3 regions of the Pseudomonas edaphica genome follow, and region 1 is predicted to be linked to each of the others. Evidence: predicted binding sites of a transcription regulator. Region 1 holds the regulator's gene; each other region holds the start of a gene.
The links. The regulator FliA, encoded in region 1, starts transcription of late flagellar genes. The targets are predictions, from matches to a motif close to CTAAAGTTTNNNNNNNNNNNGCCGNTAA.
Positions count from the first base shown of each region.

Region 2: flgM (flagellar biosynthesis anti-sigma factor FlgM) is a predicted target of FliA. The motif match lies at 2,453-2,480, and genes of this name have one in related genera.
Region 3: ACQY47_RS22960 (methyl-accepting chemotaxis protein) is a predicted target of FliA. The motif match lies at 2,619-2,646, and genes of this name have one in related genera.

Region 1 covers NZ_OZ255725.1:5,184,129-5,188,598, forward strand. The annotation lists gene flhF (flagellar biosynthesis protein FlhF) at 1-1,313, shown strand, start outside; gene fleN (flagellar synthesis regulator FleN) at 1,419-2,252, shown strand; gene fliA (RNA polymerase sigma factor FliA) at 2,249-2,989, shown strand; gene ACQY47_RS23705 (chemotaxis response regulator CheY) at 3,158-3,532, shown strand; gene ACQY47_RS23710 (protein phosphatase CheZ) at 3,551-4,339, shown strand; gene ACQY47_RS23715 (chemotaxis protein CheA) at 4,351-4,470, shown strand, end outside.
Region 2 covers NZ_OZ255725.1:4,754,532-4,759,001, forward strand. The annotation lists gene ACQY47_RS21660 (MFS transporter) at 1-662, shown strand, start outside; gene ACQY47_RS21665 (flagellar brake protein) at 724-1,473, opposite strand; gene ACQY47_RS21670 (flagella synthesis protein FlgN) at 1,570-2,040, opposite strand; gene flgM (flagellar biosynthesis anti-sigma factor FlgM) at 2,089-2,415, opposite strand; gene flgA (flagellar basal body P-ring formation chaperone FlgA) at 2,575-3,333, opposite strand; gene ACQY47_RS21685 (chemotaxis protein CheV) at 3,429-4,361, shown strand; gene cheR (protein-glutamate O-methyltransferase CheR) at 4,406-4,470, shown strand, end outside.
Region 3 covers NZ_OZ255725.1:5,013,839-5,018,308, reverse strand. The annotation lists gene ACQY47_RS22970 (ABC transporter permease) at 1-636, opposite strand, end outside; gene ACQY47_RS22965 (mannose-1-phosphate guanylyltransferase/mannose-6-phosphate isomerase) at 770-2,212, opposite strand; gene ACQY47_RS22960 (methyl-accepting chemotaxis protein) at 2,676-4,241, shown strand; gene ACQY47_RS22955 (alpha/beta family hydrolase) at 4,326-4,470, opposite strand, start outside.

The DNA.
Region 1 (4,470 bases):
AAGTTAAGCGTTTTTTCGCCGCCGATATGCGTCAGGCCATGAAACTGGTACGTGATGAGCTGGGCGCCGATGCCGCGATTATTGGAAACCGTCGCATTGCCGGCGGTGTCGAGCTGACGGCTGCCCTGGATTACACCCCGTCGGCGCTGGCGCCGCGCGTGCCGAACATGGAACTCGAAGACGAACTGCGCAAGACCGCTTCGCGCATTGTCTCGGCCCAGGCTGAATTGAGCATGCGTGGCGACAGCGATGCCAGCACCAATCGCCAATTGTTCGCCGGCCTGCCGCTGACCGCCGCCGAGCCGTTGGTAGAACCGACCTTCAAAGAACCGCCTCGTCCTGCAGCGCCAGCCCCGGCCGCCGCTGTCGACCAGCGCGCGCTCGACTCGATGCGTTTTGAACTCAATGGCCTGCGTGAGCTGCTCGAAGTGCAGTTGGGCTCGCTGGCGTGGACGCAACTGCAAGGCAGTAAACCGCACCAGGCCAACCTGTGGCGTCGCCTGCAACGCATCGGCCTGTCCGGCCCGTTGTCGCGCGATTTGCTTGCACTGACGGCTGAAGTCGAAGAGCCGCGCCAAGCCTGGCGCATGTTGCTGGCGCACCTGGCGCGCATGATCGCCACGCCGGAAATCGAACCGCTGGAAGAGGGCGGTGTGATTGCCATGGTCGGCCCCGCCGGCATGGGCAAGACCACCACCCTGGCCAAGCTGGCCGCGCGTTATGTGCTCAAGTACGGCGCGCAGAACATCGCGCTGGTGAGCATGGACAGCTATCGCATCGGCGCCCAGGAGCAGCTCAAGACCTTGGGCCGCATCCTCAATGTGACAGTGACCCACGTCGACCCGGGCCAGTCCCTGGCCAATGCGCTCGACCCGCTGCTGCGCAAGCGCGTGGTGTTGATCGACACGGCCGGCCTGCAAGCCAGCGATCCGGCACTGCGCATGCAGCTTGAAAGCCTGGCCGGGCGTGGCATCAAGTCGAAAAATTACCTGGTGCTTGCAACCACCAGCCAGAAACAGGTTCTTACCGCTGCCTACCACAGCTACAAACGCTGTGGCCTGGCCGGTTGCATTCTCACCAAGCTCGACGAAACCGCGAGCCTGGGCGAGGTGTTGAGCCTGGCGATCAGTCATGAGTTACCGGTTGCCTACCTGACCGACGGGCCGCGGATCCCGGATGATTTGCATCTGCCGCGCCGTCATCAGTTGGTCAGCCGTGCTGTCAGCGTGCAAATGCAAGAAGAGCCTAGCGAGGAAGCGATGGCCGATATGTTCGCCGACCTTTACCACAACCCGGCTAAGCGGGTGGGGTGAGGCAGGATGAACACCGTGAAATGTATCTACATCGATGGTCTGCAAGCGATTCACGCGGCCAAGCCATGTAGCCTGCGTCTAAGCAAGACAAGGTAAAGAAATAAAATGGGCAGCATGCATCCCGTACAGGTGATCGCGGTGACCGGCGGCAAAGGTGGCGTCGGGAAAACTAACGTGTCAGTGAATTTGTCCCTGGCCCTGGCAGAGCTTGGCCGTCGCGTCATGCTGCTGGATGCTGACCTGGGCCTGGCGAACGTGGACGTTCTGCTGGGGCTGACACCCAAACACACCCTTGCCGATGTGATCGAAGGCCGTTGTGAGCTGCGCGATGTGCTGCTGCAAGGCCCCGGTGGCATTCGCATCGTGCCGGCTGCCTCAGGCACCCAGAGCATGGTGCACCTGAGCCCGGCGCAGCATGCCGGCCTGATTCAGGCGTTCAGCGACATCGGCGACAACCTCGATGTGCTGGTGATCGACACCGCCGCCGGGATCGGCGAGTCCGTGGTCAGCTTCGTGCGCGCAGCCCAGGAAGTGCTGCTGGTGGTGTGCGACGAACCCACGTCGATCACCGACGCCTATGCCCTGATCAAACTGCTTAACCGTGACTACGGCATGAACCGCTTCCGCGTGCTGGCCAACATGGCCCAAAGCCCGCAGGAAGGGCGAAATCTGTTTGCCAAGTTGACCAAGGTCACGGATCGCTTCCTCGATGTCGCCTTACAATACGTGGGCGCAGTTCCTTATGACGAGTGTGTGCGCAAGGCTGTGCAAAAGCAGCGTGCAGTCTATGAAGCGTTCCCTCGTTCGAAGTGCGCATTGGCGTTCAAGGCTATTGCTCAGAAGGTCGATACTTGGCCGTTGCCTGCCAACCCTCGGGGGCATCTGGAGTTTTTCGTCGAGCGATTGGTGCATCAGACGAGCGCGGGACCTGTGCTATGACATCCAGCGGCTACAACCTTTACAAAAAGTCGGCACGTGACAGTCAGGGCGAACTGATCGAGCGCTATGCGCCCTTGGTCAAGCGCATTGCCTATCACTTGCTGGCACGCCTGCCTGCCAGTGTGCAGGTTGAGGACTTGATCCAGGCCGGCATGATCGGCCTGCTCGAAGTGTCGACCAAATACGACGCGAGCAAGGGCGCGAGTTTCGAGACGTATGCGGGTATTCGCATACGCGGTGCGATGCTCGATGAAGTGCGTAAAGGGGATTGGGCGCCGCGTTCGGTACATCGCAATACGCGTATGGTCAGTGACGCAATTCGTGCAATTGAAGCAAAAACCGGTCGTGACGCTAAAGATCATGAAGTTGCGGCCGAACTCCAATTGAGTCTCGACGATTACTACGGGATTTTGAACGATACCTTGGGCAGCCGCCTGTTCAGTTTCGACGACCTTTTGCAGGACGGCGAACACGAAGGGCTGCACGAGGACGGCGCGAGTGCACATCTGGAACCGTCGCGCGACCTGGAAGACGAACGTTTCCAGAGCGCGTTGGCGGAGGCGATTGCCAATTTGCCGGAGCGTGAGCGACTGGTGTTGGCGCTGTACTACGACGAAGAGCTGAACCTCAAGGAAATCGGTGAGGTCCTGGGGGTCAGCGAATCGCGTGTCAGCCAGCTGCATAGCCAGTGCGCCGCCCGCTTGCGGGGGCGATTGGGAGAGTGGCGCGCGCGCTGACAGGCAGTGTGGGGACACTGCAGACGCTACCGCAAAGGCTCTACGCTTTTGCGGGTTCGTGCCGTGGTGCCCTGGGCAGTCCTTTTTGTGTAACGCCTGTTGATTGAAATGGCGCGTCCAGGTGCTGGGCGCGTTTAAGACTGCTTGGAGGTCGAATTGGACAAGAACATGAAAATCCTCATCGTTGATGACTTCTCAACGATGCGGCGGATCATAAAAAACCTGTTGCGTGACCTTGGGTTCACCAACACGGTCGAGGCGGATGACGGCCTGACGGCGATTCCGATCCTCAACAGCGGGAGCATCGACTTTCTGGTAACCGACTGGAACATGCCGGGCATGACCGGTATCGACTTGCTGCGTCACGTGCGCGCCGATGAAAAACTGCGCAGCTTGCCTGTGTTGATGGTGACCGCCGAAGCCAAGCGTGAACAGATCATCGAAGCCGCCCAGGCCGGGGTTAACGGTTACGTGGTCAAGCCATTCACTGCATTGGCCTTGAAAGAGAAGATCGAAAAAATCTTCGAACGCATCCACGGCTGATGTCACCACGGGGGAGCTATGGAGCATAAAGAAACGTCACAGGGCGATTTTGAATCGACCCTGAAAAAGCATGCTCACCAGTTGGTCGACAGCCTTGAAAAAGGCCAGTTCGGCGACGCGGTGCAGTTGATCCATGAGCTTAACCAGACCCGTGACCGCGGCCTGTATCAGGAAGTGGGCAAGCTCACACGCGAGCTGCACAGTGCAATCGTCAATTTTCAGATTGACCCGCACATGCCCCAGGCCGAAGAAATCTCGCAGATCACCGATGCCACCGAACGCCTGTCCTATGTGGTCCGGCTGACTGAGGCGGCGGCCAACCGCACCATGGACCTGGTGGAAAACGCCACGCCCTTGGTCAATGGCATGGCCACCGAAGCTCAGGCGCTCAGCGTTGACTGGGGCCGCTTCATGCGCCGGGAAGTGGGGGCTGAGGAGTTTCGTGAGTTGGCGCGTCGGGTCGAGGCTTTTCTGTCGCGCACCGAACAGGAAAACCGCACGGTGGCCAGCAACCTCAATGACATTCTGCTGGCCCAGGATTACCAGGACCTCACCGGTCAAGTGATCAAGCGCGTGACCCAACTGGTCACCGAAGTGGAAAGCAACTTGCTCAAATTGGTGCTGATGGCCGGCCAGGTCGACCGTTTTGCCGGCATCGAACATGACCGCGCAGCGATCCTCTCGGAAAAAGATCCACAAAAACATCTCGCCAAGGGTGAAGGTCCGCAGATTCATGCCGATAAACGTGAAGACGTTGTGTCAGGTCAGGATGACGTAGATGACCTGTTATCCAGTTTAGGCTTCTAAGGAGCACCCACATGAGCTTCGGCGCCGATGAAGAAATCCTTCAGGATTTCCTTGTAGAGGCCGGCGAAATTTTAGAGCAACTGTCCGAACAACTGGTCGAGCTGGAAAGCCGACCGGATGATGCGAACCTG
Region 2 (4,470 bases), 430 kb from region 1:
TTGCCGGTCTGTTGGTGCAGTGGCCATTGGGTTGGTTGTCGGACCGCTATGATCGTGCCTTGCTGATTCGCTGCTTTGCCTTGTGCCTGGCGGTGGCGGCGTTGCCATTGGCCGTGATGACCCAAGTGCCGTTGGAAGTGCTGTTCGTGGCTGGCTTCCTGTGTTCCCTGGTGCAGTTCTGCCTGTATCCGTTGGCAGTGGCGTTCTCCAATGACCATGTGGAAGGTGATCGCCGCGTGTCGCTGACGGCCATGTTGCTGGTGACCTACGGCATCGGCGCGAGTGTCGGGCCGCTGTTGGCGGGTGTGGTGATGAAGCTGTTCGGCAGCCACATGCTGTACGCCTTTTTCAGCCTGTGTGCATTGGTCCTGGTGTGGCGGATCCGGCCGAAGGCGGTGACTAACCTGCATCAGGTGGACGATGCGCCGCTGCATCACGTGGCGATGCCCGACAGCATGTCCAGCTCGCCGCTGGTGGCCTGCCTTGACCCGCGGGTGGATGAAGCGGTGGTGCAGGAGCAAATGCAGAGCGTGGTGCCCGACCCGGAACCTGAAATCGAAACTGACCCGCAGCAACCCGCGGATGAACCGGCTTTTGAAGGGCCGCCGGAGCCTCTGGGGCCTGACGAGCATCCCCACGATTTGAGCAGGGCACGCCCCTGAAAGCAAAAACGGGCAGATCCCATCAGGATCTGCCCGTTTTTATTGATACGGCCTTTAAGGCTTAAAGGTCGTCGTCTTTGTCAAAGCGCCGCGCTTCACGCTGCAACTGATACACAAAACGTTCAACCTGGCGCTGAACCAAGCCGCTCATGTTATGGAAGCGAACGCCGGCGAAGGTGGTGTTGATCTTGTCTTCGACGTGCAGGTAACGCAGCTCCACCGAGGTGGTCATGCTGCCAAAGGGCAGGGCGGCGATAAAGCGGTCATAGACCTGGCCCAGCTGCAGGCGATCGGAAATGTCGCCTTCAAAACGCAGCTTGCAGCCGGTGGCGGAGATGTCCAGCAGTTTGCCGCTGATCGGTGCCTTGAGCTTTTCGCCACCCAGCTCGATGCTTACCAGTTGGGCCAGTTTCAACGCTGCCCGAAAGGCATTGCGACGTTGATGGTAGACCACCTCGTCGGGCATGCTGCCGGTGTAGATGCGGTGGCCGCCTTTTTCACTGATGGTCAGTGTGCCGTTGCTTTCCCAGGCGACACGCACACCGTCATGGAAGCCTTCAATGCGGAACGGTTCGCCGTTCTCAAGGTAGCGTTCACCGTCGCGGGGGATCATTTCGTCCAGGGCGAGCGTTTTGCTGTCCCGATCTATATCCACCAGATAGCTTTGGAACCGCTGGCTGCGTTCATGGAAAGTGATAATCAGCGGGTCATGGCTTTCTTGCAGCATTCGCAACGTGCTGGCGATTTCCAGAGGCGTGGTGAGCACCTTGGGTGGCTGCGGAGCATCTTCCGCATTAAGGGCGTTGAACACGGTTCTTCCATCTCCAGGCAAAATACGACTACACGCAAGAACCGGCATTTTGCCAGCATGTAGCGCGCCTTGGATAGGGCGCGCTGTAAACCGGTGTCAGGCTTGGCTGCGGGTGCTTGGCTTGACCAGGCGCGAGGTCGACCCTTGGGCGTTGTACAGCGCCGGAGGCTCTCCGCCGTGGAGTATGCGCAACTGGTTGGCGGTCGTAGCCTGCTGCAGCTGGATCGACTGGCCGTTGAGCAGGTTGGCTTCCTGGCACTGGGCCAGCAATTGATTGAGTGCGGTGCTCTGCGCCAGCAACTGATCGCCTACCGAGGAGTGGCTGGCCAGTTGTGCCAGGCCATCATGATCAGCCGGCAGGCCGAGGCTGATCAGAATTTCGCTGCGCTTCTTGCCATGCTGCTCCAGCAGCACGATCAGCGACTGTTTGCGCGCCAGGATTTCCTCCAGCAAGCGCATGTCCCGGCCATAGAGGGCCAGGGATTCTTCTTTGAGCAGCTCGAGCAGAAGTTGCGTCGGCGCCAGATCATCAATGATCAGTTCAAGCAAATGTTCGTCGTGGTGCATGGCTGGCCTTGGGTTTTAAGCGTCCACAAGCCCTGCGCAGGCCTTTGCCTAGCGCTCGGCTTCGAAGTTAAGCAGCTTGCTGGCGACACGGTTGCTGTCGACTTTATAGCTGCCATCAGCGATTGCCTGTTTCAATTCGGCCACACGGGCTTTATTGACAACGGGTTGATCGCGCAGCGAGTCAGTGACCTTCTGCAACTGTTGAGCCTCATTGCTCAGGTGTACCGATTCCCCGCTCTGGCTGGCGCTGGCCTGTTCTGCCTTGGCGGCAGGTGCTGGCTGGGACTTGGCTTCTACGCCGTCCTTTGCCCCGCTGGTGCGCGTATTGCCCGGCAAAGCCTGGGTGTTATTTAAACGACTGAAATCAATGACCATGTTAAAAAAACCTCTGGGTATTTGGACGCTTGCCATGTTTTCGGCCATACCCGGACAAACTTTAGGCTCGTTTGACAATAAACCTGTACAGGTCGACATCCCACGCACAGTGTAGGAAAACCTGGCGTTTCACACCAGTGATCTCACAGCGGTGATCTTCTATAGCGCCACCTCAACCTGGCCCGGCGCGGTCACCTGCGCCTTGATCACACGGTTGGAATTGAGGTTCTTGACCCGGATCTGCTCGCTCATCCCGCCGTTGGACAGCGCCTCCCCCGGCATTTTTACCATCAGCCCGCCGCTGCTGGCGGAAATCACCACCTGGTCGCCCTTGCGAATCACTTCAGCCTGTTCCAGATGTACTAGCGTGATGACCTGGTCGGTAACCATTGGTCGGGTCAGTTTCTGCCCGATCGCTTGGTCCACAGCGGTGAGGTAACCCTGGTTGATCAGGCTGATGTCGCGTTCACGCAGGGCCACGTCTTCAAAACCAATGATGCCGGTGCGTTTGAGCGGGCGTGTGACCACAACCACATCGCGGAACAGTTTGACCTGCGCCGGCACAAACACGGTCCAGGGTGAGGCGCCCTCGCAGCGCACTTTTACCGTCACGCGGCCGATGGGCTGGGCCGGGCTTTCGAGGCTGGCCGTCAATTCCTTGTCGCACATGGGCATGCGCAGGCGCGGGTCCAGTTGGTTGACCTGGATTTCGTAACGCCCCGGCGTTTGGGTGGTCGCCAGATAATCTTCTACAGTGAACTCAAGAAAGCCTTGGGTGACGCCGATAAGGAGATCAGGCAAGGTGACATTATCTGCGCGAGCCGTGGTGCCCGAGCCCAAGGCAAACAAAGCCATCGTTGCGCAGAGCAATCTGCGATACCGTGGGATGCGTCGGAAAACTGTCGTTTTAAGGTTCATAGACCAATAAATAGCAAAGCCCGTGCCGTTTAGTGTTGGGTGAGCGTCGTTGCCCTTGTAGGTATAGCCAAAGGTTTTAGCGTAGGAGTCAAGGCATGGCAGGAGTAATGGACTCAGTAAACCAGCGCACACAGCTGGTAGGGCAGAATCGCCTGGAACTGTTGCTTTTCCGCCTGGACGGCAAGCAGCTGTACGGCATCAATGTGTTTAAAGTGCGGGAAGTGCTGCAGTGCCCCAAGCTGACCATATTGCCCAAATCCAGCCCGGTGGTCTGCGGCGTAGCGAATATCCGAGGCGCGACCATCCCGATTCTCGACCTGGCCATGGCCACCGGTTCCTCGGGGTTGCAGGACCGCGAAAGCCCCTTTGTGATCATCACCGAATACAACACCAAGACCCAGGGTTTCCTGGTGCGCTCGGTGGAGCGCATCGTCAACATGAACTGGGAGGAGATCCATCCGCCGCCCAAGGGCACCGGGCGCGATCACTACCTCACGGCGGTGACGCGGGTCGACAACCAGTTGGTCGAAATCATCGACGTGGAAAAGATCCTCGCCGAAGTCGCACCCACCTCGGAAACCATTTCGGTTGGCGTGGTAGACGCCGAAACCGCGCACAAGGCAGTGTCACTGCGTGTGCTGACGGTGGATGACTCCTCGGTGGCGCGCAAGCAAGTCAGCCGCTGCCTGCAAACGGTCGGCGTGGAAGTGGTGGCCTTGAACGATGGTCGCCAAGCCCTGGATTACCTGCGCAAGCTGGTGGACGAAGGCAAGAAGCCGGAAGAAGAGTTCCTGATGATGATCTCCGACATTGAAATGCCGGAAATGGACGGCTATACCCTCACGGCCGAGATACGTAACGATCCACGCATGCAAAAATTGCATATCATCCTGCATACTTCCTTGTCGGGCGTATTCAATCAGGCGATGGTCAAGAAGGTCGGTGCTGATGACTTCCTGGCCAAATTCCGCCCTGATGACCTGGCATCCCGGGTAGTCGACCGGATCAAGGCAGCAGATCACGGCTAGGGGGATTTCCTCCTGGCGGTCACACGATTTAAGAGGCGGTATCATTGTCTACGGGTAATTTGGATTTCGAACAGTTCCGGGTCTTCCTGGAAAAAGCCTGTGGCATATT
Region 3 (4,470 bases), 170 kb from region 1:
GGGGTTGTAGTCCATCAAGCCTTTGAAATCGTCGGGTATGATGTTGTCCGGGTAAACGATCGGGGTAAACCAGAACCAGGCCTGCAGGACAATAGGCACAACTTGGCCCGTGTCGCGTACAAATACATTCAATATGCCAAGCACCAGGCCAATGCCCACCGCTAAGGCAGTGACGACGACCGTCAGAGGTATGACCCACAGAATTTGCACGCTCAGTGACTGACCGAGGAGCGCAAAAACCAATAACAATGCAACGAAGAGCAGCCCGTAGTTGAGCAAGCAGGAACCCACCGTAATCACCGGCAAGGTGATGCGCGGAAAGCGCATTTTCTTCATCAGGTTTCCCTGATCGATGAATAGCGTCAGGCAACGACCGATGATTTCAGAAAACAGGCTCCAGGCCAGAACGCCGGCCATCAGATAAAGCGCATAGGCATATTTATTATCAATACCCGGCAACTTCGCCGCCAGCACGTTGGAGAGCACCAGCGCATAAATCGCAACCTGCGCCAGCGGGTTAATAATCATCCACAACCCACCCAATCGACTCCGGGCAAAACGGGCAACGAATTCATTACGAATGGACGACCAGACGAAGCCACGGTATTCCCAAAGGCTTCTAAACAACCCCAACATCACTGACTCCTGAAAAAAAGGTCAAGCGTACGCCTGAACTGCTGCAACACCTATCACCGGCTCCGCACCCTCATGCTTCAAGCATTAGGAGTGCAACTCACCAACCACCAGCCGTATCTCTTCCGGCGTCTGCTCAGCCAGCGACCCGACCGTAGATATCTTCAAACCGAACGATATCGTCCTCACCCAAATAATCGCCACTCTGCACCTCAATCAACACCAGATCGATAACCCCTGGGTTCTCCAGGCGGTGTGTATGACCAGCGGGAATGAAGGTTGATTCATTTGTGTTGAGCAAAAACTCGCGATCGTTGTTAACCACGCGCGCCATGCCGCTCACTACAATCCAGTGCTCACTGCGATGATGGTGCATTTGCAGCGAAAGCGATGCCTGAGGCTTAACCACGATTCGTTTGATTTTGAAGCGCTGATCTTCTTCCAAGGTCGTGTAAGCGCCCCATGGGCGACGGACCGTAGTGTGATCAAGGTGTGCGCCATGACCATTTTTCTTCAACTGAGCCGTGATCGCTTTGATGTCTTGTGCATGATCTTTATGGGCGACCAGCAGAGCATCCGGCGTATCGACGATGATCAGATCCTCAACCCCAACCAAGGCGGTCAAGCGACGCGGGCTACGCACATAGTTGTTGTTGGCGCCGTGAAAAATCGCCTCGCCTTCAACGCGGTTGCCCTGCTCATCTGCCGGCGACAACTCGCTCATGGCGTTCCAGGAACCGATATCACTCCAGCCAATGTCGCATGGGACAGTGGCGACTTTGCTGGAGCGCTCCATCAGGGCGAAGTCGATGGAAATATCGGGAACCTTGGCAAAACTTTCAGGCTCCAGGTGCAGGCTGCGATGGCTGCTACCTGTCATCGTGCCGGAACCGGCCAGGCACAGGTCAACGGCACTGGACACATCCGGTGCGCACAACGCCATTTCTTCGATCAACGTGCCGGCGCGGAAACAGAACATGCCGGAATTCCAGAAATACTCGCCTGACGCCAAATAGCCTTGAGCTGTTTCCAGGTCCGGCTTCTCAACAAAACGCTTGACCTTGAAACCGCTGCCAACCGGGCTGTCGTTGTCTTTTTGGATATAGCCGTAACCGGTTTCCGGGTACTCCGGCTTGACGCCGAAAGTCACCAGCAAACCAGCTTTGGCCAGCTCGGTCGCAGCCGCAACCGCTTCTGCGAACGCCGCTTGATTATCGATCAAGTGATCAGCGGGCAGCACCAGCATGATGGCATCAGGCCCATGAGTCCGAGCAACTTCTTGAGCTGCCAAGGCAACGGCGGCGGCGGTATTACGCCCGAACGGCTCAAGAACAAAACTGAGATTCGTGAATTGGGGGGCTTGCGCGCCGTATTCGTCGAGCGTTTTGAAATAGAGGTCACGATTAGTGATTGTCAGTACTTCGCTGACCGCACCAAGAGCCAACGCCCGGCCGTAGGTTTTGCGAATCAGATTGCCGCCGTCCGGCAGTTCGATAAACGGCTTAGGATGTGCTGAACGTGAGACAGGCCACAGGCGGCTGCCTGCACCGCCGCAGATAATGACTGGAACAAGTGTCACATTGTACTCCTTTACGTACTGCCACCTCATTTCGACTGCCGCTCTCGCCCCCTCCGATGCGGCAGATTCGAATACAAAGTGACGTAGAGTCTTTCAGCTATAGAAGAGTCAAATCGCCGAAGCGTCTGGGGGATGAAATATGGTATTTTTCTTACAGAATAACCCGATCATTCTCAATTAAATGGTCATTTATGTCTAGAAAAACAGGGAATATTCCTACACGCAGAAGCCTTTTTGATCATTCCGCAGTGCCCGCGCGCCCAGAACATGTCACTTTTAAAACCCCACACCACCACACACATTCATAAAAGGCTTTGTAAAAACACGCAGCCCTGATCTAGAGCCTTCGCAACAGCTGTCGGTTTTCAGCCTGTAGCCCCGACTACACTGTTCATCGGAAATTTCCCTCAACAAATACGCACAACCGCCGATAACCCCTGAAAGCCTTGCGGATTGAACAACCATGCGTAATAACCAACCCGTTACCCAGCGCGAACGTACCTTCCCCGCTCAGCAACGGTTGATCTCCACCACAGACGCCAAAGGTGTGATCACCTACTGCAACGACGCTTTCGTCGAAATCAGTGGGTTCACCCGCGACGAACTGGTCCGAGCGCCGCACAACCTGGTGCGTCACCCGGATGTTCCGTCGGCTGTGTTCGCGCACATGTGGTCCACGCTCAAACAAGGCTTGCCATGGATGGGCATCGTCAAGAACCGCTGCAAGACGGGTGATCACTACTGGGTTAACGCCTATGTGACGCCAGTCTTCGACGGCAACCAGGTGATCGGCTACGAATCGGTGCGCATCAAGCCCACCGCCGAGCAGATCCGCCGGGCCGAAGCGCTCTATCAACGCATCAACCAGGGCAAGTCCGCCGTGCCGCAGCGCGACAAGTGGCTGCCGGTGTTGCAGGACTGGCTGCCGTTTATCCTGGTCAGCCAGCTGAGTTTCATGATCGGTGCATCGCTCAATTCCCACTGGGGTTTTGCCCTGGCGGCAGGCTTGTCGGTGCCACTGGGTCTATTGGGGCTGAGCTGGCAGCAGCGCGGCCTCAAGCGTTTGCTGCGTTTGGCCGAGCAGACCACCTCCGACCCGTTGATCGCGCAGATGTACACCGACAGCCGAGGCGCGCAGGCGCGGCTGGAGATGTCGATTCTCAGCCAGGAAGCGCGGCTGAAGACCTGTCTTACACGCTTGCAAGACACGGCTGAACACCTGAACGACCAAGCTGCGCGGTCCAACACCCTGGCGCATAACAGCTCCAGCGGCCTGGAACGCCAGCGTGTAGAGACCGAACAAGTAGCCACGGCGGTCAACCAGATGGCAGCGACCACTCAGGAAGTCGCCAGCCATGTACAGCGCACGGCGGACGCCACTCAGGAAGCCAATCGCCTGACCGGTCGCGGCCGCGATATCGCCGGGGAAACCCGCGAGGCGATCCAGCGTCTGTCGGTGGCCGTGGGCGAGACGGGTGTGACCGTCACCCAACTGGCCAAGGACAGCGATGAAATCGGCGGTGTGGTCGATGTGATCAAAGGCATTGCCGACCAGACCAACCTGCTGGCACTGAACGCAGCCATCGAAGCGGCCCGCGCCGGTGAGATGGGCCGAGGTTTTGCGGTGGTGGCTGACGAAGTTCGCCAACTGGCGCAGCGCACTGCGGAGTCCACCGGGCAGATCCATACGCTGATCGCCAAGCTGCAACACACCGCAGCGGCGGCCGTGCAAACCATGGACGCCGGGCATCGCCAGGCCGAAGAAGGTGTGGCGCGGGTGATGGAGGCGGATCAGGCGTTGGTGGGCATCAGTGAGGCGGTGGCCAATATCACCGACATGACGACGCAGATTGCAGCCGCGACCGAAGAGCAAAGCGCAGTAGCCGAAGAGATCAGCCGTAACATCAGCACGATTGCGCTGTTGGCGGACCAGACCTCGGAACAGGCGATGAACTCGGCGCAATTGAGTGAGGAGCTGACGCACACCGCCAATACCCAGTATTCGCTGGTAGAGCGTTTTAACCGGTAAATCGCTATCGCAGGCAAGCCAGCTCCCACATTTGAAGGTATTCACAATTCAAAATGTGGGAGCTGGCTTGCCTGCGATGGGGCCCTAACAGGCGCCCAAAAACCCAGCCACCTTCACCGCAGCCGCCTCCAAATGCTGCTCATGACCAAACCCCGAAGCCTTCAACGGCTTCAAATCATGATCCCCCGCCACCAGCCACATCACTTCGATGCTCGGCGATAACGCATAC